One region of the Sinorhizobium terangae genome, then DNA from elsewhere that is predicted to be linked to it. Evidence: riboswitches for the same ligand, from Rfam matches in the RefSeq annotation. Region 1 holds a riboswitch; each other region holds the start of a gene.

Region 1 (9,675 bases):
TCGGTAAAGTCGTGCTCGCCCCAGGTGATGAAAATCTTCTGGCCGAAGATGCGATAACTGCCGTCGTCGCGACGCTCGGCCCGAGTCTTGAGCACGCCGAGATCCGAACCGGCATGCGGCTCCGTCAGGTTCATCGTGGCGGTCCACTCGCCCGAGACCATTTTCGCGAGATATGTCGCCTTCAGGGCTTCCGAGCCGTGCTTCTCCAAGGCTTCGATGGCGCCCATGGTCAGCGTCGGGCCAAGCGCGAACGCCATCGAGCCGGCGTTCCACATCTCCATCGCGGCGACGTGCAGCATGTGCGGCAGGTTTTGCCCGCCGAAGGCTTCCGGCGCCGTCAGTCCGTTCCAGCCGCCGCCGATCCAGTTGTGATAGAGATCGCGCCAGCCTTCCGGCGTCTTGACCGCACCGTCGACGAGCCGTGCGCCCTGCCGATCACCGATATCGCCAAGAGGGGCCACCTCTTCCGTCGCAAAGCGCCCGGCTTCCGCGAGGATTGCATCGACCAGATCCTCGCCCAGTTCACCGAAAACACCGGCATCCAAGGCCTCGGCCATGCCGGCTACGTGCTTCAGTGTGAATGCGATCTCGTCGACCGGTGCTTTGTACATGATGGTCCTCCCCGTGCAGCCATTGCCATCGTCGACCGCGCGTCCTTCTTCGAACCGACACTATTGATTTTTACGTATACGTCAACGTCAATTGCGTTCGGCTCGCATTGCGCAGGCGTGTAACAAAACTGTCATCGACGGCGATTAGAAGCCGAGTCCGGATTGCCCGCTCACACTTTACCTCATTTCGGTCAGGCCAAGGCGCTGAGATGAACTTGATTTCTCCCGAGATACCGGGCCTTGTCTGGGCCTACCGCTTCATACCGGGGGAGAGCCGATGCCAGCGCATCGCGGCCGACTCTTCGATCGACAACCTGTCTGGCGGCGACGGCTGGGTCTGGCTGCATCTGGCGCTCAGCGATGCGCGCACGCCCGGGTTGATCGAACGCATCAGCAACCTACCGCAGGCAGCGATTGCCACGCTGACGAGTCACGACACACAGGCCGCAATTACCGTTTCCGAGGACGTCGTCCACGGGACGCTGGTGGATTTCGAGCGCACGTTCGACGAGGTCACGAAAACGATCGGCTGGCTGCATTTCGCGGTCAGTGACAAGATCATCATCACGACGCGGCTGCATCCGTTACGCAGCATCGACCGGGTGAAGGCGGCCGTCGAGAAGAGCACCAAATGCAACCGGCCGATCGACCTCTTCGAAATGCTGGTTGTCGAGTTCCAGAGAACGTTGATCACCCTCGTCCTGGAACTGACCGAAGAGTTGAATGTCATCGAGGATCACGTCTACGGAGAGGCTGGCCACAGGCAGCAGCCAGGGCTGGCACCGCTGCGCAGGACCGTGGTGCGGCTGCATCGGCACCTGCGGACCATTCTCGCCCTGTTGCGGCGGGCCGGAGCATCGGAGGAGGATGAGGTGCCGCCGGGTTTCATCGACGCGGCCGAGCGGCTCTCCGATCGGCTGGAGGCGGTTGACCGGGATGTCTTCGCGCTCCAGGAGCGCGCGAGGCTTCTCCATGAGGAAATCGACAGCAAGATTCCCTCGGAGACAAACCGGCATCTCTACATCCTGTCGCTGATGACAGCGTTCCTTTTGCCGCCGACACTGGTGACCGGCTTCTTCGGCATGAATACGGGAGCCCTGCCCTTCGCCGATGGAAGCGGGACACTCTACGCGGCGTTGATCATCGCCTTTTCAATGGGCCTTGCCTGGCTCATTCTCCGTCGCATCGGCATTCTGTAGCACGCCGTTGCGGAAGGATGCGGACCGGTCTTCCAGCCTCATCCAAAGGCCGGAATCACTTCCGACCTGCCTTCTCGTCGGCCTGCAAGCCGATTTTAGCTGTAGGGCGAGTAGCACTGCCGACGCGGGCCGCCATAGGGTTGATAGGTGTTGTCATAGGCCCTGTAGGACCGATAGCGCGCGTAGCACCATTCGACGTGCCTGTTGCCGTAGCGAGCAACCGGCGGGCGGGCGATCGGTGGACGGACGATCGGCCCACCGATAATCACGCCAGTGCCGAAGGCCCCTCCCGGGTACCACCAGCCATCGTGATAGCGATAGCCGGGACGATAGTAACGATAGCCGCGATAGCCGTTGTAATAATAGCGGTCACCGTAGCGATAATATCCGCGCGGCCGATATTGAACGTCGGTTACATTGCTCTCAGCTTCGATCCTTGAAGGCGTGGGTGTGAACGCCTGCGACGGTGCGGCGGACGTCCCCAGCAACAAGGCTGCGAACGCCGCCGAGAGCCACTTGCCAGTCATTGTCTTCATGGTTTCCTCCATGACCGAAAGCCGGAAATCAACGGCGTGTTGAACGCATAAGTAGCGGGTCTTGTTCCCTATTTCTGGAACATGCAGCCGGCGATTGCGCCTTTGCCACTGGAGCAAGGGTCGAAAGATGAACCGTGCCGGCCACCTGCAACATCACAATCCTGAGCCGAACTTACGCATGACGCTTCTGCCGCAGGTCTGTGTACAGGAGCGATCGTTTCGCGCAGGATCGACACGGGGCTGAGATTTACGACCTTTTAACGCTAGTGTCGGCAATCTCAGTGGATGGAAAAGCGGGGACTCTCGATCTCGGGGACGATCTTGCGCCTGGCGGCCCTTCTGGGTCTGACCTTCGCGGCGGCGAATGTTCACGCGCGTGATCTCGAACCCTGGAAGCAGCGGCAGAACGCCATCATCGTCGATGCCTATGAGATGAACAGCATCGACTGGGAAGCGCTGCTGAAGGACAAGCGCATCGCCGGGTTCATCGCCAAAGCCTCCGACGGCCTGCCCGAGAGCTTCTCCTGCACCGGAGACCATGGCGGCGACACGGTCGCCCATTGCAAGACGATGTGGCGGAAGTACGCCGTCAGCCGCGAGCTCTACCAGACGCGCCGAATGATCGCGCGCGCGTACGGCCTGCTCTGGGGCGCCTATCATTTGGCCCGGCCCGGCAATCCTGTCGATCAGGCCAATCATTTCCTCGACTACGCCAATCCGCGCGACGACGAGGTGATGGTCCTCGACATAGAGGGGATCGACCCGGAAAAATACATGTCGCTGGAAGACGCGGCCATCTTCGCCGGGCATATCAAGGCCCGCACCGGCCGCTATCCGATCCTTTACACCAATCACATCACCGCGAAATACATCGCCGCCAACCGCTACAAGCACCGGCTGCTGTCGCGTCTTCCGCTCTGGTACGCCCGCTACAAGCCGGACATCCGCAAGGTTTTTCCGATGGGGAACTGGGACGGCTATGCCCTCTGGCAATTCTCCTCGTCGCACAATTGCGGCAAGCGGCGCTGCCCCTACCGTGTGCCCGGCACGCTTGACGACATCGACGTGAATGTCGCGGCGATGCCGGCGTCCGCGCTGAGGGCCGTCTGGCCGCAAGGCGCCCTTCTGCCCGAGAAACCGCCGGTGTTGACCGTGGTCGCGGCGGCGACGCGCGGGACAGCGCCGACGGCCAGCGCCAGGGCGGTAGCTTCCCTCGAGCGGCCTGCCTTGCTCGTCAGCCGCGCGACGGCCGAGAGCAAGTCGGGCAGCGGCGTCGACAGGACCGTTACCGGCTCGATCGCGGTCAGAGCTGCCGAAGTGCACCTGCCCGATCAGACCGAGCGGCGCTGACAGACCCGCCCGTCACGCCTCGATCTGGACGTCACCAATCGGCCGAGAGCAGCAGGCAAGGATGTAGCCCTCTTCGATCTCGTCATCGAGAATGCCGCCATTGTGGTTCATCTCGACATCGCCGGCGACCTTCATCACGCGACATGTGCCGCAGATGCCGCCCTCGCAGGCCGCACCGATCCGGACGCCGTTGGCGCGGGCGGCCTGCAGGATCGTCTGGCCAGGCACCACCGTCACGTCCTTGCCGCTCATGGTAAAGGTCACCCGAGCCGCCTCCGCCGAAACCCCCGCCCCGGCGCGCACCGCAAGCTCCTCTGCCGCGGGTGCGGCGGCTGGCTGGAAGCTCTCCTCGTGATAGCGCGCCATATCGAAGCCAGCACCCTTCAGCATCTCCCTGACGCCGCGCATGAAGGGCTCAGGCCCGCAGCAAAACACCGTCCTCTCCAGGAAGTCCGGCGCGAGCAGAGGCAATTTTGTCGCATCTATGCGACCGCGTAGCCCATGCCAGCCATGGCGCGCCTCATGGCCTTCGACGAGAAAACCAAGATTGAACCGCCGCATCTGGCGGGCGAGAACCTCCAGCTCGGAACGAAACAGGAGGTCCTCCGGCCTACGCGCGCAGGAAATGAAGGTGATGTCCGTGTCCGGCGCGCAGTCCGCCATCCAGCGCGTCATCGACATCATCGGCGTGACACCCGAGCCGGCCGAGATAAACAGGTATTTATCCCCCGGATGGCGAACGAAGCTGAAATCGCCGAGCGGCCCGAGCGCCTTCAGCCTCGTGCCCGGCTTCAGATTGTCGAACATCCAGCGCGTGCCGGTGCTGTCCGGCTGCGCCTTGACGGTGACGGCAACCGAGAGCGGGCGGGACGGAGAGGATGACAGCGTGTAGGTGCGCATCACCGGTTCCTCGCCGACGGGCAGTTCCAGCGTGACGAACTGCCCCGGCAGGTAGCGGAACCAGGCCGGCTTGTCCGAGCGGAAGGTGAAGGTCATCACGTCCGCAGTCTCGACCACGGCCGATATGCATTCGAGCAGATGCTGCCGATCGATCCACGGATGAAGCTCATCGAAATGGCGGAAGGAAGAGCCCATTTCCATGGTCATGCCACCCGCGAAAGAGGAGCGACGTCGCCTTGCAGGCGGTTCTGCATGAAATTGCAGTACCATTCGACGAACTGCATGACGCCGCCCTCGTGCTCGGCCGAATAGGGGCCGGGCTCATAGGCCGGCGAGCGGATGCCGAAGGCGTTTTCCTCGACGATCTGGCGATCCTGGTCGTTGGTCTCGGTCCAAACGTGGGTAAGGTCCTCGATGGTGTAATCGACGCCCTCGACGGCGTCCTTGCTGACAAGCCATTTGGTGGTGACCTGCGTCAGTTCCGGTCCAAGCGGCAGCACGCGGAAGGTGATCGCGTGATCGCCGAGCACATGGTTCCAGGTCGTCGGGTAGTGGAAGAGCAAGAGCGTGCCGATCCCGCGCTCGTTGACGCCGGTCGAAAGCGGTTTGCGAACGGCCGCTTGTCCGGACATGGTGTAGCTCTCCGCCCCGTTGATCAGCGGCATCCGCGTCATCCGGAATTGGCCGGTTGGTGCAATCCTGAAGCTGCTCGGAAGGCCTGCCGCCTCGCACCTTTCCCAATGGGCGCCGATCTCCGGGTCGTTCATGGCACCCTGGACGCCCGTCACCGTCGGGGCCTCCGGGTAGGTACGGCAAAGCTCCGGATGGTTGGCGGCGCAATGATAGCACTCGCGGTTGTTCTCCCAGACAAGCTTCCAATTGCCCTTCTCGACGATCGTGCTCTCATAGGCGACCTTGGTCTCCCCGAGTCTATGCGGCGCGAGATAGCCGGCAACCGTCTCCCGGAACGGCTGGAAATCCATCGGCTCGTCGGCGAGGCTGATGAAGATATAGCCGCCAACCGTTTCGCAATGGACCGGCTTCAGGCTGTGCTGAGCCGGATCGAACCCTTCGGGCATCTGCCGCGCGAAAAGCAGCTTGCCGTCCAATTCGTAGGTCCACTGGTGATAGGGACAGACGAGCTTGGCCGATGAACCCTTGTGCTGCGTGCACACGCGCGAGCCGCGGTGGCGGCAGGAATTGTGAAGCGCCCGGATCGTTCCCTGCCGGTCGCGGACGATGACGATCGGATAGTCGCCGACCTGAACGGTAAAGTAGTTGCCGGCTTTCGGAATTTCACAGTCGTGACCGATGAAGAGCCAGTCCTTGTACCAGATGTGCTCGAGGTCCTGCCGGTAATATTCCGGGTCGGTGTAGAAGGCCCGGTCGAGGCTATAGCCCTCACGACGGTTTATGAGCCGGCGCAGCATATCGTTCTGAATGTCCATGTCCTGTCCTCGTTCATCAGTTCGCAGAGGCAGGACAGGAACCAACGCCGACAATGATGCCGGCGCGTCAAAGGCTCCGATCCGGCTGCCCGCCGCAACCAGTTACGGTCGATTTTTCGTCCCAAGGCTGGTTTCCGGGCTCTGGAGTGGCCCCTAAAGGGACCCGCCCGGCGCCTTCCCGGACACACCGTCCAGTGGCCTTTTGCCGTGGCTTTCGCTCCACCACCGTTGCGGGGGCAGCGCCGGGATCTGACCGGCTTCCCAATTCTCCGCCCTCCCTGGAGCGGCACCTTGAGTGTCCATATCTAAGCGCGCCCAGCATCTTTTCATTTGCCGATTGACGACATCGGCTCCCGGAAAGACGACACGATATCCGCTCATCGATCCTAAATTTGGGGATTGATATTATTTATTATAAACAATGTGATAGCGGAAAATGTAAGCAACTGATGATTTTTTCGGCAGCGTCATCCCGGGCACGAATTTGACTGGCCATTTTACGACACACCTTCGAAGCGGATACCATCGACAAAATGTGTTGAAAAATCATCTGTTAACCCTGAAGGACTAGCATTCGGGGAGATCAACTCGCTTCGCGGACAAGGATGGCGCCGGCGCGGATGGCTAGACTGAGATATTATGATACCGGCACGAGAGCCGTGATCCCCGCACCAAAGGCCACACCCCACGCGGAGTTCCTGCGGACCGGACGGATCGACCGCCGACGGCACTGGATGGCCGAGCAGCGGCGTTACCTGACGCATGAGGAGGTTGCGGAGCAAACCGGGCGGAAGCTTTCGGCGGCCGGGGAGACTACCCACAAGCGGATCAACGCTTTCCATTCTTCGATCCAATTCCCGAAGATGGTCTTTCACCGCACCCTGCCGAACAGTCCGCATCTCGGCTACTGCCATGTGACCGCCGCGAAAACGCACCTCGAGCGTTCGCACGACGTCACCTGGGCCTTCTATTTCGCGAACTTCTTCTCCGATCTCGGTGACGAGACGCATTTTTTCGATCGGATACAGAGGGGTTATTCGCGCATGTACTTCGCCGTCGCCATCGAGCCCGGCGGTGACGAAGGGCAGATGGTCATCAACCGCAATGTGCGGGGCAACGGATTGATCTTCCGAACGCAGGATCCGAAGATAGCACTGAAGAACGTCCTGATGCTGGGCGCACGGGACGACGCACTGCGCAAGATCATTCGCAGCCTTTGACCGACACGGTCGGCATTGCTCTTATGCATGTCGCTGTCCCAAAACCGCTGCACATTTTTGGGCGACGTGCGCTTCTTGTTTTCATACATGTCGTCATCCCAAAACCGCTGCGCACTTTTGGGTGACGTGCCTTGGCGAAGAAAATCGTTCTGTTTTTCCGGCACGTCCGTTAAAGGAGGCGACGGAAAGGCAAACGGAACCGTCATGGCCGAAATCATCGATACACGCACAGAACCGGCCCGGGCGATCGAGCACGCCTGCGTCGTTCTTTCCGAGGGCGAGCCGGTCGCGATCCCGACGGAGACGGTCTATGGGCTTGCGGCGGACGCGACAAACCCCGAAGCGATCAGCCGCATTTACGAGATGAAGGGCCGGCCCCGTTTCAATCCATTGATCTGCCACGTCTCGGATATGGCGATGGCCGAGGCGCATGTGACGTTCGACCCGATTTCGCGCCAGCTTGCGGACGCCTTCTGGCCGGGTCCTCTAACCCTTATCCTGCCGCAACGGCCGGAGAGCACCGTCCACGCGCTCGCTTCCGCCGGGCTCAATACGCTCGGCATCCGCATGCCTGCTGGCTTTTCACGGCAGGTGATCGCTCGCTTCGGACGCCCGCTTGCGGCGCCGAGTGCCAACACCTCCGGCAAGATCAGCCCCACCAGCGCAGCCCATGTTCAGGCCGACCTCGGTTCCAAGCTGAAGCTCATCCTCGATGCCGGCCCGGCTGGAATCGGGCTTGAGTCCACAATCATCAAGGTTGAAGGCGGCACACTGCGGCTCCTGAGACCCGGCGGGTTGGACGCCGGCGAGATCGAGAAGCTCACAGGGTGCGAGGTCGTGCGGCCGGACAGCGCCGGCGCGACGATCGAGGCGCCCGGCATGCTTGCGTCACATTACGCTCCGGGAGCGACCGTAAGATTGAATGCCGAGGATGTCCGGGCGGGAGAGGCGTTGATCCGCTTCGGCGGCAGGCCGCTTCCCGGCGAGGGCGAAGCGACGATCGTGCTGGACTTGAGCCCCGGCGGCAATCTTCGCGAGGCGGCCGCCAACCTTTTCGACTACATGAAGCAGGCGGATGCGAGCGGTGCTCGAACGATCGCCTTCGGCCGCGTGCCGGAAGAAGGCCTCGGAGAGGCAATCATCGACCGCCTGCAGCGGGCAGCGGCGCCCAGGGGCTGAACAATTCGCCGAAAAACGAAGGAGCGATCATGACGACCATACTTTCTCCCGAACTGATCGCCTCTTTCATCGACATCGTCGGCAGCGGCCACGCGCTCAGCAGTCCGGCGGAGACCGCGCCTTATCTCGTCGAATCACGCGGGCTCCATCACGGCACCACGCCGCTCGTGCTCAGGCCAGGCTCCGTCGAGGAGGTCTCGCGCATCATGCGCCTGGCAAGCCAGACCCGTACCGCGATTGTCCCGCAGGGCGGCAATACCGGACATGTGGCCGGCCAGATCCCGCGCGAAGGAAAAGCCGACATGGTTCTTTCGCTCGAGCGGCTGAACCGCATCCGCGACGTCGATCCCGTCGGCAATGTCATCGTGGCCGATGCCGGCTGTATCCTTGCCGATGTCCAGAAGGCGGCGGACGATGCCGGACGCCTCTTCCCGCTGTCGCTCGGCTCCGAAGGCTCCGCCCGGATCGGCGGCAATCTCTCGACCAATGCCGGCGGCACGGCCGTGCTCGCCTACGGCAATATGCGCCAGCTCTGCCTGGGGCTGGAGGTCGTGCTGCCGACCGGCGAAATCTGGGACGGATTACGCCGATTGAAGAAGGACAACACGGGCTACGACCTTCGAGACCTGTTCATCGGCGCGGAAGGAACGCTTGGCGTCATCACCGGTGCGGTACTGAAGCTGTTCCCGAAGCCGCTTGGCCATCAGGTGGCATTCGCGGGCCTTAGGAGCGTCGAGGATGCGCTTGCCCTCTTCGATCGTGCTTCGACCCTCTGCGGACCGGCGTTGACGGGCTTCGAACTCATGCCGAGGATCGGCATAGAGTTCACCTCCCGGCATATTCCGGGCGTGCGCGATCCGATGCCGACAGTCCATCCCTGGTACGCGCTGATCGATATTTCGACCTCGGATTCCGCGGAGAGCGCCGAGCGCATGATAGAGGGTGTGCTCGAGACGGGCGTCAGCAATGGTCTCGTCGAAAATGCGATCATCGCGACGAGCGAGACGCAGCGCAAGGCGCTGTGGCACATGCGCGAAAGCATGTCGCCGGCACAGAAGCCGGAAGGCGGCTCGATCAAGCACGATGTATCAGTGCCCGTATCGAACATCCCCGCCTTCATGGCCGAGGCCGACACCGCCGTCATGAAAGCGATACCCGGCGCCCGTATTTGCGCCTTCGGCCACATGGGCGACGGCAACATCCATTACAATATTTCGCAGCCGGTCGGCGCC
Region 2 (9,675 bases), 1.3 Mb from region 1:
CGTCACGATGCTTTCCGCCTTCATCAAGAATATCGGCGCGCTGGCGATCATGATCCCGGTCGCTTTCCAGTTCGCCCGGCGGTCGGGCGTCCAGCCCTCGGTCTTCCTGATGCCGATGGCCTTCGGTTCGCTGATCGGCGGGCTGATGACCCAGGTCGGCACCTCGCCCAATGTGGTCGTGTCGAGGATGCGGCAGGACCTGACCGGCGAGAGCTTCAGCATGTTCGACTTTACCCCGGTCGGCGCCTCGCTGGCCGTGGTCGGCGCGGTGTTCCTGCTTTTCGCCTATCGCCTGGTGCCGGAGCGCAAAAGCCAGCAGGTTTCCGTCAACCAGGCGATCGAGATCACCGACTATACCTCTGAAGCGGTCGTAGCGAACGGTTCGCCGATGATCGGCAAGCCGCTCGGCAACCTCGTCAAACTCGGCGACGGCGGTGCGGTCGTCCTCGCCATCTTCCGCCGCGGCACGCATCTGGCGCCGCTGCCGGACGCCATCATCGAGGCCGACGATATCCTGCTGCTCGAAGGCGGGCCGGCGGCGCTCGACCGTATCGTCTCCCAGGCGAAGCTCAAGATTTCCGGCGACAGGTCGCCCACGGCCAACAACGGCAAGACGCCGGCCGACATCGAGGCGATCGAGGCGGTGATCGCCAGCGGCTCTCCGCTCATCGGCATGTCTGCGCAGCGGCTTGCGCTCTTCAACAATCACAACATCAACCTGCTTGCCGTCAGCCGCCAGGGCGAGCGGCTGAAGCAGCGACTCGGCAGCATCCGGCTGCGGGCCGGCGACATTGTCGTGCTGCAGGGGACACGGCGCGACCTGCCGCCGTTCCTGCAGGAATTCGGCTGCCTGCCGCTCGCCCAGCGGGAAATCCTGCTCGGTACCATCCGACGCGCGACGGTGCCGCTGCTCGTTCTCGCAGCCGCCATGGGGGCAACGGCGATCGGAGTCGTGCCTGTGCCGGTCGCCTTCTTCGCGGCGGCGCTCGCCATGGTGATCTTCCGCGTCATCCCGCTGCGCGACGTCTACCGTGCGGTCGACGGGCCGATCCTCGTCATGCTGGCGGCGCTGATCCCGGTCAGCGACACGTTGCGCACCACCGGTGGGTCGGACCTTATCGCCGGCTGGCTGAGCGGCATCGCTGCCGGCCTGCCGCCCGCGGGCGCACTTGCGCTCATCCTCATCGCCGCAATGGCGGTCACGCCCTTCCTCAACAATGCCGCCACGGTGCTCGTCATGGCACCGATCGCCGCGAGTTTTGCCGCGGCGCTCGGCTACAAGCCGGATGCCTTTCTGATGGCGGTGGCGATCGGCGCAGGCTCAGATTTCCTCACCCCGATCGGCCACCAGTGCAACACGCTGGTCATGGGGCCGGGCGGCTACCGCTTCAGCGACTACCCGCGCCTCGGTCTGCCGCTTTCGATCGTCATTGTGCTCGTCGCCGTGCCGATGCTGATGTGGGTCTGGCCGCTGCGCTGAGCGCATTGACGATACCGGGACCGCGCCGGGTCCTTCAGACAGTTCCTTATGTACCAGTTGGCGATCTCGCCACCTGCGCCTCGTTTCCCACCTGACTGCAAAATGCTCTAGCGCTGGGAATGCTCTGGTGCGTCGGCTGTCCTCTGCGAAGGCGTGCGTTGCTCGGTTCACAGTCAATGACAACGGCAAATTAACGCCCATGGCGAATTTTCTGTCTTGTGCGATGTTATGTTATTAAGTAACAGAACGGCTAGCCTCAACGGGATACCACCCATGATATGTCCTTTCGCCATCCATCCCCGGTTGCCTCGCGCCGCGATTCGTGCCACCAAGGCGGCGATGGTGCTGCTTTCCTGACCCGGAAGCGGCTGAAAAGGGAACACGGTGAGGACGACCCAGGAGGGGCCGAAACCGTGGCTGCCCCCGCAACTGTGAGCGGAAAGCGCATTCACACCATGTCACTGGCGAAAAGCCGGGAAGACGTGGATGCGCGGCGACCCGCGAGCCAGGAGACCTGCCATCGAACCGATCAACCACAACGGACGGGGTGTTCCGATGGAAAAGAACTGGCTTCTGCTTGGCGGGCAACCGTCTCCTTGCATCTTCGCCATTTTCTCTCCGGCCCAGCCCGGCGGAGACAAGCCATGGCGAATTCAGACTTCCGACAGCACAAGATAACTCTCTGCACCGATTGCCGCTTCCCCGGGGGCCCATGCCGTCCCGGCACCGAGCTGCTCGCTCAGTTGAACCACAGCGTTTCCGCGCTTGGCCGGCCGCTCGACCGGGATTTTTCGATCGCCGGCACAGTTGCGATGGCGGCCTGCACGCGGCCTTGCACCATCGCCTTCCAGGCGACCGCCAGGGCGACCTATCTCTTCGGCGACATCTCGCCGGAGGAAGACATCGACGATCTTGTCAGCTTCGCCGCCGCCTATGCCGAAGGCCAGGCGTTTGACCCCTTTCCGCGTCCCGCCTTGAGCCTGACGGGCAAGGGCCTTGCGCGCATTCCGGCGGCAGTCCTCGTTTCCGAGGAGACGGCGGGGTGGCTGCAGTGAGTGCGGGGAGGGCATTTTCATGAGCGATGAATTCAGTAGTTTGCAGCGAAAAGCGGGCGAAGAATCGCTTCATGCTTTTCTTCAGACCGGCGCGGGCGCCAGCCTCAGCGTCGAAAAACTGGAGTGGGGGCCGCGCCCCGGCCTTCGGCTTGTCCGCGATATCGGCTTTTCGATCGCGCCTGGCAGCCGACTCGCGATTATCGGCCCGAACGGCGCCGGCAAGACCTCGCTCTTGCGCTGCCTCTACCGCGCGGTTGAACCGACTGCCGGCCGTATCGGGATCGACGGCGTGAACCTCTGGGCGATGAGTGCGCGCGAGGCGGCAAGAACGATTGCCGTTGTCTTGCAGGAAATGCCGGGCGATTTCCCTTTCAGCGTCCGTGACGTCGTGATGATGGGGCGGATCCCGCGCCGGGAGGGGATCAGCGGCTGGAGCGATCGCGACCGTGAGCGGGTGGCGCAAGCGCTCGAGCATCTCGACCTTACCCATCTCGCGCCCCGCCAATTCGCCACGCTTTCGGGCGGCGAGAAGCAGCGGGTGCTCATTGCCCGGGCGCTTGCCCAGGAACCGAAGATCATCATCCTCGACGAGCCGACCAACCACCTCGACATCCGCCATCAGCTCGAAATTCTCGACCTGTTGCAGACGCTGAAGCTGACAATCGTTACGACGCTGCACGACATCAATCTCGCGGCCGAATTCGCGACCGATGTCGCGATCCTGACAGAGGGGCGGCTTGCCGCCTTCGGCCCGCCGGAGACCGTATTGAAGCCCGCGGCGCTTTCGGCCGCCTTCGGCGTCCATGCCACCGCGCATGGCGATGCCGCGGGCCATGTTTCCCGCTTTTCCTTCGCGCTCTCGCAGCCCGACGCAATGCCCGTCGCGCGATCTTCCCGTTCCACAGGAGCCATCCGATGAACAAACTTCTTTTCGCCGCCGGCGTGCTTGTCCTCGCCGCCGTGCCTGCGCTCGCTCATCCCGTCACCGTCAAGAGCTGCAACCGCGAGGTCGCTTTCGACGCGGCGCCGCAGCGTGCGGTCTCCAACGACGTCAATCTCACGGAGATGATGCTGGCCTTGAAGCTGCAGGATCGCATGGTCGGTTACACCGGCGTTTCCGGCTGGAAGACGCTGGACGAGCGTCTGCGCGAGGGTATCAGGGAGCTGCCGGAGCTTGCGGAAAAATATCCGACGAAGGAGGTGCTGCTGAACGCCGACGCCGATTTTTACTTCGCCGGCTGGAACTACGGCATGAAGGTTGGCGGCGACGTGACACCGGAGACGCTCGCGCCCTTTGGCATCAAGGTCTACGAACTCACAGAAAGCTGCGTCCACATCATGGCGAAGGGCAAGCCGACGATGGAGGACATGTTTGTCGACCTCCTGAACCTCGGCCGCATCTTCGGCGTCGAGGACAGGGCGGAAGCGCTGGTTGCCGGCTATCGCGGCGAGCTCGCCGAGATCACGGCCAGGATCAAGGGCGCCGAGCGGCGGCCGGCGCGTGTCTTCGTCTACGATTCCGGCGAGGAAAAGCCCTTCACCTCCGGGCGTTACGGCATCCCGACCGCGATGATCGAGGCAGCCGGCGGCGTCAACATCATGGACGACGTCGAGAAGAGCTGGACGGAGATCTCCTGGGAGCCGGTGATCGACCGCAATCCGGAAGTGGTTGTCATCGTCAACTACGGCGAGGTGACCGCGGAGCAGAAGATCGCCTTCATGAAAAACAATCGGGCCTTCAAGAACGTGGACGCGGTGAAAAACGACCGCTTCGTCGTGCTCGACTATGTCGAGGCGACGCCGGGCCCTCGCAATATCGAGGCGATCCGTCGGCTGGCGGAGAGTTTTCATGCCGAGGCGATGTGAGGGGCCGTGGCGTGTGCAAAAACCAGCCTCAATCGCTGGACGGTTCTCGGCGGCGCGATCTCACTCAGCCAGGGCCCCAGCTTGGCTCATTTCTGCGCTCGTCACAGGAACCTAGCAGCGCCGCGTCGGTGGCGCGGGGAAGATCCTGGCAGCTCATTGAGCGCGCACCGTTATTTACGGAGAGCGACAGACGATGCAATCGCATGAAGAAGGGCTGGCAACCCTATGATTCTCAACGATGATGCCGCATCTGGCTGCATCATCCTCTCCACTCCGAGATACCCGTAAAAGCTCCAACCGACGTGAAAACCGCACTCTTCATCCTCGCGGCGCTGCTTCTGCTCTGCCTGACCGTCACCGCCGGCGTTTCGCTTGGTTCGGCGCCGATCCCGGTCGAGACCGTCTGGTCGATTATTGCTTCCAAGATCGTGCCGGGCAGCGTCGAGGTGCTATGGTCGACCGGCCGCGAAAGCATCGTCTGGGATGTGCGTCTGCCGCGGGTGGCGCTCGCCGGGCTCGTTGGCGCCGGGCTTGCCGTCACCGGCGCAGTACTGCAATCGGTGACGCGTAATCCGCTTGCCGACCCGCATCTGCTCGGAGTTTCGGCCGGCGGGGCGCTCGGCGCGATCGTCGCGCTGCTCCACACCGGCCTTATCCTCGGCCTCGCGACGGTCCCATTGTTCGCCTTCGGCGGCGCGCTCGGCGCCACGGCACTGGTGGCGCTCGTCACCCGCGTACTCGGCACCGGTGCCGATCGCCTCGTGCTTTCCGGGGTCGCGGTCGCCTTCACGCTCACGGCGGCCGGCAATCTCCTGATTTTTCTCGGCGATCCGCGTGCCGTTCACACCGTCATCTTTTGGATGCTCGGCGGTCTCGGCCTCGCGCAGTGGCCGCATCTCGTCTATCCGGCGCTGGCGCTCGCCGTCTGCCTTGGCTGGCTCACCATCCGGGCGCGCGAGATCAACGCGCTTGCCATGGGCGACGAGACGGCGATGACGCTCGGCATTCCGGTGCGCCGCTTCCGCCTGATGCTTTTCGTCGTCACCGCGCTGCTTACCGGCGTCATGGTGGCATTCTCCGGCGCGATCGGCTTCGTCGGGCTGATGATCCCCCATTTCGTCCGCCTCTTCGCCGGCAGCGACAATGTCCGCGTCGTCCCGCTGTCGGCCTTTGCCAGCGCACTTACCCTGATCATTGCCGACCTCGTTTCCCGCGTCGTCATGGCGCCCGAGGACATGCCGATCGGCGTCGTCACCGGCCTTGCCGGCGGCCTCGCTTTCATCGCCATCCTCAAGCGGCAGGGGTAAGGTGCGTTGTCAGCGTAGGAGGTTGGTTTCTCACATCTTCGGCGGCGCCATCTTCGCGGATTCCGTGGCAAACGACGTCAGCAGGCCAAAGCCCTCCGTCCAGTTACCCAGCCCGCTTTCACCATTGATGTGGCCGCATGCGCCGATTTCGGCGAGGCGACTTTGCCATTGGCGGGCGCGGAGGCGGGCGTAGTCGAGGCTGCCGTAGGGGTCGTCGGCGCTGGCGACGATGAGGGAGGGGAAACGAAGCGCTTCCGTCGGCGGGTTCGCGAAGCTCTTCGCCTCGTTGGGGAAGGCGGCTCCTTGCGGATCGGGGACCGCCACGAGGAATGCGCCGGTGACCGGCAGCGCGGAAACCTGCTGCCAGTGCGCGACGAGGAGGCAGGCGAGGCTGTGCGCCACGAGGATCGGCGGCTTAGGCGCCGCGGCGACCGAGCGCTCCAGCGCGGAAATCCAGTCTGTTAGATCAGGCTTTTCCCAGTTCGTTGGCTGGAAGCGCTCCATTCGCGGATCTTCTTTCTCCCAGAGCGTCTGCCAGTGGGCCTCGCCGGAGCCGCCGATCCCCGGCAGGATGATGATGCTCGTCATGATTTCTCCTATGGTTGTGCAGAGCGAGGATGACGGCTTTCCTTTTCGGCGGGAATGCAGAACTATCGGAAAACAGCTCCGATTTCCGATGAATTGAAGGCCGGTTATCACTTTGGAAAATCATCGCATCCTCGATCCAACCGACATCGCCATCCTCGAAACGCTGCAGGAGGACGGGCGCATCGCGATCTCGGAACTCGGGCGCCGGGTGGGTCTCTCCCAGCCGGCAACGTCCGAGCGCGTCAGGCGGCTGGAAGAGCGCGGCTTCATTCTCGGCTACGGCGCCCGCGTCGATGCCGTTGCGCTCGGACTGGGCATGATGGCGGTCATCCGGCTGCGCACGACGCATGAAAACATCCGGCCCTGTCTCAAGCAGTTTGCCGAGATGCCGCACATCGTGGAAGTGCTGCGGCTCACCGGGGAGGATTGTTTTCTGCTGAAGGTGCTCGTTCCGTCGCCTGGAGAACTGGAAACGATTGTCGACTCGATCGCGAGATTCGGGGCGGTGACGACCTCGCTGGTGCTGCGCGCGGAGCCGCCGAAACCCATCGGGCGACCGCTGCTCCAGCGGCGCTGAGCCGAGAGTGCGCAGGTCGGGCCATAGGAACGCTCCAGCCGTGCGTCACGGCTAGAATGACATGATGGAGGAGTCGTTGGGCAATGAAGCCACTGTGCCTCCGGCAATTCTTCGCCTTCGATCGGAACGACCGTTGCCGACCGACTGTGGAAACAGCATGATCAACTCCTATCTGATGCCGGAGTTCACGAGAGGCGCTGAATGACTGACGAGATCGCGATCTGCACGCCGGAAGAGGTCCTGAAATTTTGGTTCACGGAGCTTTCCTACGACGAATGGTTCACGCCGAGTGTTGAGCTCGACCGGCAATGCGCGCAGCGCTTCCAGGCCTCGCATCTGGCGCTTTCGCGAAAGCTCGACGACGTCTGGCGGGCAACGCCAGAGCACTGGCTTGCGGTCATCCTTCTCTTCGACCAGTTGCCGCGCAACATGTATCGCGGCTCGCCGCTCGCCTTTGCCACCGATTGTCTGGCGTTGCGCGAGGCGAACCTCGCCATCGGCGCGAGCGCCGATCTGGCGGTGCCGAAGGAGTGGCGCGCCTTCTTCTACATGCCCTTCGAGCATTCGGAAAACCTGACCGACCAGACGATGGCGGTAAAACTCTTCACCGAGCTCGGCGACGCCGACTATCTGGATTATGCCATCCGGCACCGCCAGGTGATCGAGCAATTCGGCCGCTTTCCGCATCGCAACGCCATTCTCGGCCGGGTTTCGACACCGGCCGAGGAAGCCTACCTGGCGCAGCCGGGCGCGGGGTTTTAAGCGCCTGCTGCCGAACGACATCAACGGAGGAAACCGTGAACGAGAACAGCTTGTCTTGGGAAGGGGGATGCCGCTGCGGCGGGGTGCGGTTCAAGGTCAGCGCTCCGCCGCTACTCACCATGGCCTGCCACTGCACCGGTTGCCAGCGGATGACCGCCAGCGCCTTCTCGCTGAGCGTCGCCATCCCAAGCGAAGGGTTTGCCGTGACGAAGGGCGAGCCGGTGATCGGGGGTGTGCACGGCGCGACCCGGCACTACTTCTGCCCGCACTGCATGAGCTGGATGTTCACGCGGCCGGAGGGCATGGACTGGTTCGTCAACGTCCGCGCGACGATGCTCGACGATCCGAGCTGGTTTTCGCCGTTCATCGAGACCTGGACGAGCGAGAAGCTGCCCTGGGCAACGACACCCGCCGTCCATAGCTACGAGACGCTGCCGCCGTTGGAGGCCTATGAGGGGCTGTTGGAGGAATACCGAAAGCAGGCTGGCGTTCCGCCCGCGTGAACGATACAGGAACCCCGGGGAGCAGGGCGCTTCCTGGCAGAGGCAAGATGCGCTTGAATTCCTAGGGGTATGGTGCAAAATTCCTTCTGCGCGTCCGCTCGTGATTTTGCGGCGACGGCACTCCGTTTTTTCTTATCCGCAGTAGCCCCGTTTAGCGGTTTTGTCAGTGAGGCGTGGCTTAGTGCGCTTGAGTCCAGCATTTCTAGACTGTGTTCTCCATTTATACGAGGAGGGTCACCAACATGCCGGAAAACAAAGACGCCGTTTCAAGCGAAGCACCCATTAGCGCCGCACAGCTTCGCATGCAGATGCTGGAGCGGGAGATGGCGGAGATGGAAAAGGAGCGAAAGCTCCGGTCGCTGCAGGAACAGAAGCTTGCCGATTTCGCCGCAGATTTCCTCGAAAAACACGTCACGGAGCAGGAAATCGCGGTTGTTCGCCGGCTTGTCGCCAACGCGGTCAAGGACGGCAAATTCGAAGCCATGGTCTACAGCTTCCCGTCCTCGCTCTGCACCGACAGCGGGCGGGCGATCAACAGTGCCGACCGCGACTGGCCGCAAACCCTGCAGGGCAAGGCCAGGGAGTTCTACGAGCGCTATCAGACCTTCGGCAAGCCGCAGGGCTACAAGCTGAAGGCGATGATCATCAATTTTCCCGGCGGCATGCCGGGTGATGTCGGCTTCTTTCTGGACTGGTCGTCCGACAAGGCCTGAGGCGGCCGGTTCCCGCGCAGCGCCTGCAGCGGCGCGCGTCTGATCAGACGCCTCCGTTCAGAAAACATCCGGCACGGTCCGGCGGACATGCGTGTCGTCGACGTAGTCGTTCGGGCGCTTCTGCCGCTTGCCGAACTCGGGTTCCGGGAACTTCACCCGCTCGTAGGGGATCGAGGCCAGGATGTGCGAGATGCAGTTGATCCGCGCGCGCTTCTTGTCGTTGGAGGGCACGATCCACCACGGGGCAAAGTCGGTATCGGTCATGCGGATCATTTCGTCATAGGCGCGGGTATAGTCCCACCAGCGGCGATAGGATTCAACGTCCATCGGGCTTAATTTCCACTGGCGGGTCGGGTCGTCAACGCGCTGGCGGAAACGCCGTTCCTGTTCCTCTTCGCTGACATCGAGGAAATATTTGAGCAGCACGATGCCGCTCTCGATCATTGCCGCCTCGAACCGCGGTGCAAGTTCGAGGAAGCGCCGCGCCTTCTCCTCGGTGCAGAAGCCCATGACGCGCTCGACGCCCGGGCGGTTGTACCAGGAGCGGTCGAAGATCACGACCTCGCCAGCCGCCGGCAGGTGTTGGATATAGCGCTGCATGTAGATCTGGGTCTTCTCCCGGTCGGTCGGAGCGGGCAGGGCGACGACGCGGAAGACGCGCGGGCTGACGCACTCGGTGAGCCGCTTGATCACGCCGCCCTTGCCAGCCGCGTCACGGCCCTCGAACACGATGACGACGCGGGCTCCAGTCTTCTTCACCCAGGCCTGGAGATGGGCGAGTTCGACGTGAAGCCGGGCGAGCTCCTTGGCATAGTCGCCGCTCG
Region 3 (9,675 bases), 1.9 Mb from region 1:
TGCGTGACCATCCGAAGGTCGAGCGGATCCATTACCTCCCCTTCCACGACGAGGCCTCACCTGTCGGGCGCGTCTTTGCCGCCCAGTCGACCGGCGCCGGCTCGACCTTCTCCTTCGACATCGCCGGCGGCCAGGATGCCGCGTTCCGCTTCCTGAACGCGCTGCAGATCTTCAAGCTCGCCGTCAGCCTCGGCGGCACGGAATCGCTTGCAAGCCATCCAGCCGCGATGACGCATTCGGGCGTGCCGATCGAAGTGCGCCAGCGGATCGGCGTGCTCGAGTCGACTATCCGCCTGTCGATCGGCATCGAGCATCCCGACGACCTTGTGGCCGACGTCGCCAACGCCCTGACGACCGTGTGAATGTTCGCCTAGGCGGGGCGCGATTTGAGCTCCGCTGAATGCGAAAGGATATTGACGATGTTGCCGAACGGGTCGCGTAGAAAGAACCGCCGCACACCCCAAGGCTCATCGGTGATATCGTAGACGATCTCCGTACCGGCGTGCTTCGCGCTCCGATAGACCTCGTCCACGTCATCCACTTCGATCGAGAGCGCCGGCACCGGCGTTCCCGAGCCGCCTTCGATGGCGAAGCTCACCTGCGGCATGGCGGAGCCGCCCTTCGCTGCGAAGGTGAGGATCCAGCCATGATCCATCACCACCTCGAGACCGAGCAGATCGGCATAAAAAGCGCGCGCACGCGGCGGATCGGATGTCTGAAAATTGGGCACGATGCGTCGGACTGCCATGCTCTCCTCCATTTGGCCGGCGTCACCGGTTGGACAGCGCGCTTCTGATCAGCGATGCCGCCGCCATTCCCGCTGCCTCCATATAGCTCGGATCGCGATGGAGCAAAACGACGGCAAAGCTGCCGTCGAGGAGCAGTAGAACCTGACGCGCAAGTACGCCTGCGCCGTCTATCCCCTCCACTTCGAGGCTCTGGCGTAGCCAGTTCTCGAATTTCTTCTTATGCGCTGCCCCGATGCGCATCGCGGGATGCCCCGGCATATTCGCCAGTTCGGCGGAGGTGCGCAGGAAGCCGCAGCCCTTCCATTTCGGGTGTCGGGCGGCGCGGGCGAGGTTGCGAAAGATACCCTCCACCTTTGTCGCCACATCGCCCTCGGTCTCGGCAAACCATTTCTGGAAGAGCGTGAGGTTCGGCTGATCGCGGCCGTCGAGATAGGCAGCAATCAGATCGTCCTTGCTGTCGAAATGATAATAGAGCGTGCGCTTCGTCACGCCGGCTGCTTCCGCCAGCGCCTCGACGCTGACGGCGCGGATGCCCTCCGCATAGAAAAGCTTGGCTGCGGCGGAAACAATACGGTCGCGGGTGGAGGAAGAGGCTGTCATGGTCATGTATACCGACTAGTGAATATACATCTGTTTATCGCTCGCCTAGCCTGCTTCCGTCAACGCCACGGGAGATCGCCATGTCCGATACAGTGCTTTTCGACGTCACCGACGGCGTCGCGCTGCTCACCCTCAACCGGCCGGATAAACTGAACGCCTTGAACTACGAATTAGTAGACCGGCTCCTTTCCCTCCTCGACCTGATCGAAGTCGACGACACCGTCCAGGCGGTCATCCTCACTGGCGCCGGAGAGAGCGCCTTTTCAGCCGGCGGCGATATCCACGAGTTTTCCCGCAGCGTGGCGCAGGGCGTAAATGCAGCCGTTCGCGATTTCGTGCGGCGCGGACAAAGGCTCACCGCCCGGCTGGAAGGCTTGCCGAAGCCCGTCATTGCGGCCGTCAACGGCCTTGCCTATGGCGCCGGCTGCGAGATCACCGAAGCCGTCCATCTCGCGATCGCCAGCGAGCGCGCACGCTTTGCCAAGCCGGAGATCAAGCTTGCCATGCCCCCAACCTTCGCGGTACCCAGCGCCTGCCGCGCCTCGCCGGCCGCAAGCGCGCGCTCGAACTGCTTCTCACCGGAGACGAATTTTCCGCGAGCCAGGCGCTCGAACTGGGACTTGTCAACAAGATCGTGCCGCACGAAGACCTCATCGCTTCCGCCCGAGCCTTGGCTCTCCGCATCACACGACACTCGCCCCTTGCGGTGGCGGCGATCATCACCGCGGTCACGCGCGGCCTCAACATGACGATCGGCGAAGGCCTGCTGAACGAGAGCGAACAATTCGGGCGCATGGTGCCGAGCCATGATCTCACCGAGGGGCTGCTAGCCTGGAAAGAACGGCGAGAGGCGCATTACACCGGACGCTGACTCCTTGGAGAGCTAGCTCCGCGCGAAGCCTAGCACGAACAGTGCCAGCGCTCCGATCGAGGCGAATGTCCGGACGTGGTTCCACCAGACCCAATCCGTCAGGTACCGCTTCTGCCAGATCTCTTGAGCGGCCTCCCCTGAGGCTGCCGCAAGCGCATCGTTCAACGGCACATTGAAGACGATCGTCACCAGCAACGTTCCGACGACATAGACAAGGCCGCCGGCCGCAAGCAGCCAGCTACCCTGCCCTCCAGTAAAGAAGGCAGCGCCGACGAGAATCAGCCCGAGAAGTGCCGTTCCCATGAAAGTCGTGAGAAAGAGCGGATTCTGGATCACATCGTTGATGGCGTTCATCGCGGCAATCCCTTGCTCGGGCGGCAACCGCGACAGGGCCTGCATGATGCAGACCGAGAAGATGAAGAACAGACCGGCCATCAGGCCGGAACCGATGACGGCGGCGAAAGCCAAAGCGGGAATCAGGGCAAGCATTGCACAACACTCCAGGTATCGGCTGCAGCCGGAACATCGCAGATGTGAGCAGTCCTCACATTTGCAAATGTGATAAATCCTCGTATTTTGCCAGTCAAGCTAGAATGTGAGCGATACTCATGATTGAAGAGCAAACTCCGGGCGTGGGGCCAACGGAAGAGCAACCAGGCCTTCGCCGCACGCCGAGCCAGAAGCGCAGCCGCGAGCGCGTCGAGCATATCCTCTCCTGCGCCACCAGGCTGATCGAGAAAAAAGGCAGCGACGCCATGCGCATGAGCGAGGTCGCGGAGATGGCCGGCATCTCCATCGGCTCACTCTACCAGTATTTTCCCGACAAGGCGGCGATCGTGAGCACCCTTGCCGAACGCTACAATGCCGCCAGCCGGGACTGTATCGCGAACGAGTTCGCCAAAATCACCACGCTCGCCGAATTGCGCAGCGCCTTTTCGGTGCTCTTCGACACCTACTACGATATGTTTCTCGCCGAGCCGGTGATGCGCGACATCTGGTCGGCGATGCAGGCGGACAAGACCCTGCGCGAAATCGAACTCGCCGAAAGCCGGGCAAATGGACGCTTGCTTGCCGAAACCTGGGCAAGGGTTCAGCCGGAAACGCCACGCAAAAGAATCGAAGATGCCGCCTTCCTCATCATGCATCTTGGTGAATGCACGATGCGGCTCGCAGTCTCGGTCGACAATCCCCAGGGCGACCGCATCGTCGCGGCCTATAAGCACATGATCCTTCGTGAATTTGTCGCGGATGCAACGGGAGAAGCCGCAAGTTCAATTGACATCGCCCGCGACCGATCCTAATCATCGGGGATCGATTGGTTCTCGGAAAGCGAACGCGTTCCGGGAGTAAACGGGAACGTGACGGATGGACCCAACCTGGGCATCTTAATCACGGCCGACCCCGCGACTGTAGAACGGCGTGAATTTGCCATTCCGGAGCGATCCGGAAGAAGCCACTGGGAAAGACCGCGAGAGGGCGGTTCGATCCTGGGAAGGCGAGGCAAATCCTTGGTGCAAACCACCTGACGCCGTGAGCCAGGAAACCTGCCAAGCGATGCGGGCACAGTGCCCAACCCGGGAAAGGTCCCAACGCCATCACGGAGGTTGTCATGGCTACGTCTACAGCTTCGAGCATTTCGCTCTCCCTTAACGATCGTCTGGTCGCGGGCATCTCCGCCCTGTTGATCGGCGCCTTCCTCGTCTTCGGTGCAGGCCTCGCGAATTCGGCCGTTCTGCACGATACGGCGCACGACACCCGCCATTCCTACGGCTTCCCCTGCCACTGATCGATGCCATGGAACGCACTACAGCGCCGCGCGTCTTTTCGGACGCGCAAAGGACGCTGTAGCACTTTGAATTGCTGCATGTTTTTATCCTTAAATCGGCTACGATTTAAGGAAACGTGCAGCAGGCGTTCCATCTCGAACAAGAGCGGATCGCTTCTCCGGCGTATAGCACGCGAGCGCATTTGCCGTTGGGCATGCGCTCCGGCGTGCTTCGTCGGCGTTTTGCATCCATGGAAACCGGAAATGGCGCCAGCTGTGGCGTTTGTGCGGCGTTCGCGCTTCGGAGTAGCCACGTGCCGGATTGAGGAATATCGACAATGATCGTCAAGACACTTCTGGCCGCGATCGTGGCCGGGCTGATTGCCGGCGTCTTCATGACCGCCGCACAGGAAATGCGCGTCGTGCCGCTGATCCTGCACGCCGAAGAATACGAGGGCGAAGCGCCGGCAGCGGATCAGCCGGCAACGCAGGAGCCTGCAGCCGCGGGCCACGACCAGCATTCGTCGCTGAACAGCACTTCGCCGCTGGGCGCGCTTGCTTCCGCGCTCTCGCCGGTCACGCCGGCCTATGCGCATGAGCATGAGGGCGATCACGAGGAAGGCGGCATCATGTTCGGCCTGAGCCGTTTCTCCGGCACGCTTCTCGCCAATCTCGTGACGGGCGCCGGATTTTCTCTGCTGCTTGCCGGCGTCAGCCTTGTGATCGGCTCTCCGATCACGCTCGCGAACGGGGCGGCCTGGGGCGCTTTCGGATGGCTTGCCGTCCACCTGCTGCCGGCGATCGGCCTTCCGCCCGAACTACCGGGCTTCCCCGCGGCCGAACTCGGCGACCGGCAGGTCTGGTGGGCCGCGACGGTGCTGTTTTCGGCGGTTGGCCTCTACCTGCTGGCGCTGCGCCCTGAACTGGTCGCCAAGATCGCGGGTCTCGTGCTCATTGCCGCACCGCAGGTCTACGGCGCACCGCAGCCGCTCGACATCTCCAGCAACGTACCCGCCGTCCTCGGCGCCGAGTTCGCCGTCGCCGCGCTCGCGACCACGCTTGCCTTCTGGCTCGTGCTAGGGGTGGTTTCCGGCTTCATCAACGACCGGTTCGTCAAGGCGCATTAATCACATTCTGATCGTTGCTGCCCCTCTCCTCGGGTTTAACCCGAGGACTAGCCCTCTCCCCGCTCGCGGAAGAGGAGACGACCATAGATCCGTCTCCACTTGCGGCAACGTCTTGAGTTAGAAAAGACGCCGCCGCACCCACCTTGCCGCCCACGGTCGCACGCGGGGAGAGGCACGAGGGCGGCGCCACGCGCGTCCTTCTCGCCCGTCAAAACGGGGAGAAGGTGCCGGCAGGCGGATGAGGGGCCGACTCACCCCGTTCGATCGCGAGCAGTCTCAAGCAAATGCGCCCGCAGCCGTTCGCGACGGGCCTCCGGCTCAAGCAACACGCAGCTGTCGCAATAGCTGCCGCCGTCGGTGCGATAATAGAGGCAGCACCCGCCGCGCATCCTGTAGGTCCGCGAAAGTTCTTTCCCGCCCTCCCCTGTGGCTTTGATCCTCTCGTAGCAAAGCGCCTCGGAGTGGAGCGGAGACCCGGCGCGCTTGACGATCGCCAGCGCCTGCGCGATCGCCTCCTCCTCGGTTCCGCACCGTCGTCCGACTTCGAGAAAGGCACCTGCCAGACTGTCGGCAGCAAGCCGCCACTGCGCCCGCAGCGACAGGCCGCAGCGCCGCTTCAAGAGTGCGATGACCGGCCTCAGATGAGCGACAAAGCGATTGTGAAAAAGCCTTTCGGGATCCCCGGGGTCGCTGGCGGAGACTTCGCTGAGTTGCATGCAGAAATGAAACCGTCGCGCGTCGACGGCGCCCGCCTTGAGCGGAGGCGCGTAGTGCTCGAAGCGTAACCCTGTGACGTCTGGAATACGGCCGCTGTAGAGATAGATGGCGGCGGCGGCGAGGCTGAGTTGATGGCTATAAAAGGCGATAAGATGCGCCGCCCGCACCTTGTTGTCCATGCCCGCGCCGAAGCGCTCCTGATAGGAAAGACAGGTCTCGACGCCGGCCGATCCCTCGGCCCAGAATGCCGACGGAACTTGCATGTCCTCGTCCGGGGTTAGCGAGCAGGCAACCTCGGGAAACGCGGCGTCGAGCCAAGCGACGGCGGCCCTCGCCTCTCCTTCGCCTGCGGCGTCTCCCATCTTCAGCTTCCGCGCATTCTCCATTCCATCTCCGTCGCGCTTAGACTTGTGGACCATCCGCCAACAGCCAGCCACCCTCGAAACCGGCCCGGCGCAGTCCTCGGCCAAAGGCAGGAATGCTGCGTGTGATATCCCAGAGCAATCCGCTTCTCCAGTTCTCGATCATCATGACCGAAAGGCCCTGGTCAAGCCCGACGATCCTGTCATCGATCCACCCCTCTGCGCCCTCACCCGGCAGGCTCGGATTGAAGCCACCTGGAAGGCGGTCGTCAGTGAGCAGCGCCGGATAACGGGTGAGAAGATGGCCGAGGCTTTCAAGGCTGGCCTCCGGCTCGAAGGGCAGGCAGGCGAGCGGTGCCCAAGGCACCAGCGTCCCGTCGTCGACGCCGAAGGGCGCGCCGCGCGCCGCATAGCCGAGCATCCTTTGCCAGCGCCCGTCACGAAGCCGTAACCGCCCTTTCGGCGCATGGCAGGCGCTGAAGCCCCAGAGATCGCGGCTATAGCCGGCAAAGCCGCCTGGATTTTCCTCTGCATGCGTGCGCTGAAGCACGATCGCCCGACGGGTGTTCTCGAAATAGTCGCTCGCCGTCTTGCGCATCCCCGCATCGCGAATCTCGCGAAAATCGATCCAGGCGTGGGGAAAGAGGTGGATGAAAAGCGCACCCGCGTGAAGATGCCGCGTGTCGCCGATCGGGAGCCATTCATGGGCCGCGGTGAAGGCATCGTAGCTCCCGGGTGCAATTGCGTGGCGCGGCGCGGCCAGCGCCAGCACATATAGCAACAGCGCCTCGCTGTATCCGCGCCAGCGATACCTGAGAAACCGGCCGGGCGGCCGCCAGCCCATCGCCAGCGTGTCGCCGCGATTGAGCGCCCATGCCCAGTCCGCCCGCTCGAAGAGCCGTTCGGAAAGGCTGCGGATTTCGATCTCGTCCCGCCTGCGCTCGGAGAAATAGGCAGTCGCCGTCAGCACGCCGGCAAAGAGCAGAGCGCTGTCGATGGTCGAAAGCTCACAGTTCCAGGTGCGCTCGCCGGTGCGCATGTCGAGAAAATGATAGTAGAGGCCACGGTAGCCGGTGGCGCGTGCGTCGCTTGCCTGTCTGCCCGTCGCGAGAAAACGCAAAACCGTCAGCACACGACGCGCAGCATCTCCACGGCTGATCCAACCACGCTCGACAGCGACCGGATAGCAGGCCAGCCCGAAGCCTGTGGCGGCGATGCTCGACGGCGATCCCTCGCGCGATGTGTCCGCGACGAGACCTGTCCCGGCATCGGAATACCGGCGAAAATAGCCAAACGCGGCGCGCTGCAGGCGATCGATCCCCACAATGTCCCTATTAGAGGTGGATTGAAGCATCCCGGTCCCGTCTGACGCACTTTTTCGCGAGAGGCGCAGCGCTCGTGCCGTCTGCGTCAGCGATGTCTAACGCTGTGAGAGCGGCATCCTTTCGCCCGGCGCTAGATTTCTTTCAAGGGTAAAATCGGGCAAGGAGGGTATCGGTGATCACCGAATATTGTAGAGACGATCGTTCGCAATTGTCGCGCAACGCCAATCCTGTGCTACATTCTTCCCAATGCCTTGATTTTGGTGTGATGCAATCCAAACTCACAGATGTGATCGATTTTTGAAGTGCAGGGTGCGGGCAAACCGCCTCGTATTTCCGCATCCAGCCCCCGAAGTGACCACGCGCAGAAACGGTTGATGCGATGTTGAGCACGTTGGCATTGATCCTGGCCCTCAGTGGGAGTCCGATCCATTCGGCCGCCATGCAGGCGGATGTCGATGTGGAACTGGTGCTGGCCGTCGACATGTCCGGATCGATGGACATGGAGGAGGCACGGGTCCAGCGGTCCGGCTATCTCCAGGCGCTGCGGCATCCCGAATTCATCAACGCGGTCAAGGGCGGCCTGATCGGGCGGATCGCGATCGGCTATTTCGAGTGGGCGGGGCTTGTGAACGAGCAGTCGGTCGTCTCATGGCAGGTGATCGACGATGCCGCGGACGCCGAAGCCTTCGCCGCGAAGGTTGAGGCGCGTCCGATCGGCACGCGCCGCGGTACGTCGATCTCCAACGCGATCCTGTTCGGCACGAACCTGATCGATTCCAACGCCTTTTCGGGCGCACGCCGGGTGATAGACATTTCCGGCGACGGGCCGAACAATACCGGCCCGCCAGTCACACCCGCCCGCGACGGCGCCATATCTCGCGGCATCATCATCAACGGGCTTGCGATCCTCATTCGGCCCTCGGTCTCGACCGGGCCACTCGACCAGTACTACGCGCAATGCGTCATTGGCGGACCGGGATCCTTCGTACTTCCAGTCCATGAACCAGAGGATTTCGCGATCGCGATCCGCCAGAAACTGATCCTGGAAGTGAGCGGCCTGCCCCCGCCGCCCACCCTGCAGCTCACGGCCACGACGCCCGGTGCCGACTGCCTGATCGGCGAAAAGCTCAGGCCGGGATTTCTCGATCGGATCTATCCCGAACTCGATCGATAAGGTGCATCCAATGGTCGTTATTCGCTGCCGGGCATCAGCGCGGAAACGCCGCCGTCGACGAAAAGTGTTGTGCCGTCGATGAAGTCGGAATCGGGGGAGACCAGGAACAGGATGGCGCGGGCGAGATCGTCCGGAACACCGGGCCGATCGCGCAGGTTTACGACCGGCCGATTCGGATCGAACGTATCCTTTCCGACGGGCGAACCGATCTTGTTCGGCACCACGCAGTTGACACGGATCTTGTGCTTGGCGAGCTGGATAGCCAGCGAGCGCGACAGATTGGTGACACCTGCCTTGGCAGCCGTGTAGGCGACGGCGCGCGGGCGTCCGTAAAAGCCCGAGGTCGAGCCGACATTGACGATGTTGCCGCCGTGCCCCTGCGCCACCATCTGCTGGGCGAAATATTTGCTCATCAGGAACGTGCCAGTCAGCGTCACGGCGATTACCCGGTCCCATTCCTCCTTCGTCACGTCGAGAACGTGCTTGTTGTCGCTGATGGCGACGTTGTTGACGAGGATATCGACCTTGCCGAAGCGCTCGGTGACATCCTTGACGAGCGAAATCACGCCTTCTTCGTCGGCAACGTTGGCGAGGAACACCTCGGCCTTGCCGCCTGCAGCTCGGATCTCCTCCGCGACGCGTCCGGCGCGCTCGGCGTCGATGTCGGTCACGGCGATGCTCGCGCCCTCCTTTGCCAGAAGCTTCGCCGTTGCCTCGCCGATATTCCGGCCAGCGCCGGTAACGACCGCCACTTGATCGATCAGTTTCATTCTGTCCTACCGTTCTTTGGTGTGGAGTGATCCGGCCGGCCGCTGAGGACCGGCCAGGAGACTAGAGCTTGTTGTCCGGTCGCCACCGATCGAAGCGGCGTTCGATCATCCTCAGGATGTTGGTGAGAACGACGCCCGCGGCGGCAATCAGGATGATGCCGAACATGACCCGGTCGGTCTGGAAGGTGGCGCCGGCGACGGAGATGAGATAGCCG

What was found. A riboswitch is a leader RNA that binds a small molecule or an ion and turns the genes downstream of it on or off. The one in region 1 is predicted to bind cobalamin.
Positions count from the first base shown of each region.
Region 2: another riboswitch for cobalamin. It lies ahead of QA637_RS08830 (DUF1636 family protein); the one in region 1 lies ahead of QA637_RS02425 (aromatic ring-hydroxylating oxygenase subunit alpha).
Region 3: another riboswitch for cobalamin. It lies ahead of QA637_RS11450 (CbtB domain-containing protein); the one in region 1 lies ahead of QA637_RS02425 (aromatic ring-hydroxylating oxygenase subunit alpha).

Region 1 is NZ_CP121659.1:517,969-527,643, reverse strand. It holds gene QA637_RS02450 (acyl-CoA dehydrogenase family protein) at 1-611, opposite strand, end outside; gene QA637_RS02445 (transporter) at 821-1,810, shown strand; gene QA637_RS02440 (BA14K family protein) at 1,906-2,337, opposite strand; gene QA637_RS02435 (glycoside hydrolase family 25 protein) at 2,632-3,696, shown strand; gene QA637_RS02430 (FAD-binding oxidoreductase) at 3,709-4,803, opposite strand; gene QA637_RS02425 (aromatic ring-hydroxylating oxygenase subunit alpha) at 4,800-6,044, opposite strand; cobalamin riboswitch at 6,153-6,353, opposite strand; gene QA637_RS02420 (DUF6656 family protein) at 6,665-7,264, shown strand; gene QA637_RS02415 (L-threonylcarbamoyladenylate synthase) at 7,469-8,443, shown strand; gene QA637_RS02410 (FAD-binding oxidoreductase) at 8,473-9,675, shown strand, end outside.
Region 2 is NZ_CP121659.1:1,863,108-1,872,782, reverse strand. It holds gene QA637_RS08835 (SLC13 family permease) at 1-1,480, shown strand, start outside; cobalamin riboswitch at 1,804-2,016, shown strand; gene QA637_RS08830 (DUF1636 family protein) at 2,125-2,535, shown strand; gene QA637_RS08825 (ABC transporter ATP-binding protein) at 2,555-3,454, shown strand; gene QA637_RS08820 (ABC transporter substrate-binding protein) at 3,451-4,401, shown strand; gene QA637_RS08815 (FecCD family ABC transporter permease) at 4,704-5,708, shown strand; gene QA637_RS08810 (RBBP9/YdeN family alpha/beta hydrolase) at 5,739-6,296, opposite strand; gene QA637_RS08805 (Lrp/AsnC family transcriptional regulator) at 6,409-6,873, shown strand; gene QA637_RS08800 (DUF924 family protein) at 7,075-7,635, shown strand; gene QA637_RS08795 (GFA family protein) at 7,671-8,138, shown strand; gene QA637_RS08790 (histidine kinase) at 8,381-8,851, shown strand; gene ppk2 (polyphosphate kinase 2) at 8,909-9,675, opposite strand, start outside.
Region 3 is NZ_CP121659.1:2,396,695-2,406,369, forward strand. It holds gene QA637_RS11420 (cystathionine gamma-synthase family protein) at 1-362, shown strand, start outside; gene QA637_RS11425 (VOC family protein) at 371-748, opposite strand; gene QA637_RS11430 (TetR/AcrR family transcriptional regulator) at 771-1,349, opposite strand; partial or broken gene QA637_RS11435 (crotonase/enoyl-CoA hydratase family protein) at 1,430-2,220, shown strand; gene QA637_RS11440 (anthrone oxygenase family protein) at 2,233-2,709, opposite strand; gene QA637_RS11445 (TetR/AcrR family transcriptional regulator) at 2,829-3,521, shown strand; cobalamin riboswitch at 3,520-3,786, shown strand; gene QA637_RS11450 (CbtB domain-containing protein) at 3,830-4,006, shown strand; gene QA637_RS11455 (CbtA family protein) at 4,324-5,112, shown strand; gene QA637_RS11460 (IucA/IucC family C-terminal-domain containing protein) at 5,364-6,215, opposite strand; gene QA637_RS11465 (glucoamylase family protein) at 6,232-7,545, opposite strand; gene QA637_RS11470 (DUF1194 domain-containing protein) at 7,896-8,690, shown strand; gene QA637_RS11475 (SDR family NAD(P)-dependent oxidoreductase) at 8,708-9,460, opposite strand; gene QA637_RS11480 (ABC transporter permease) at 9,522-9,675, opposite strand, start outside.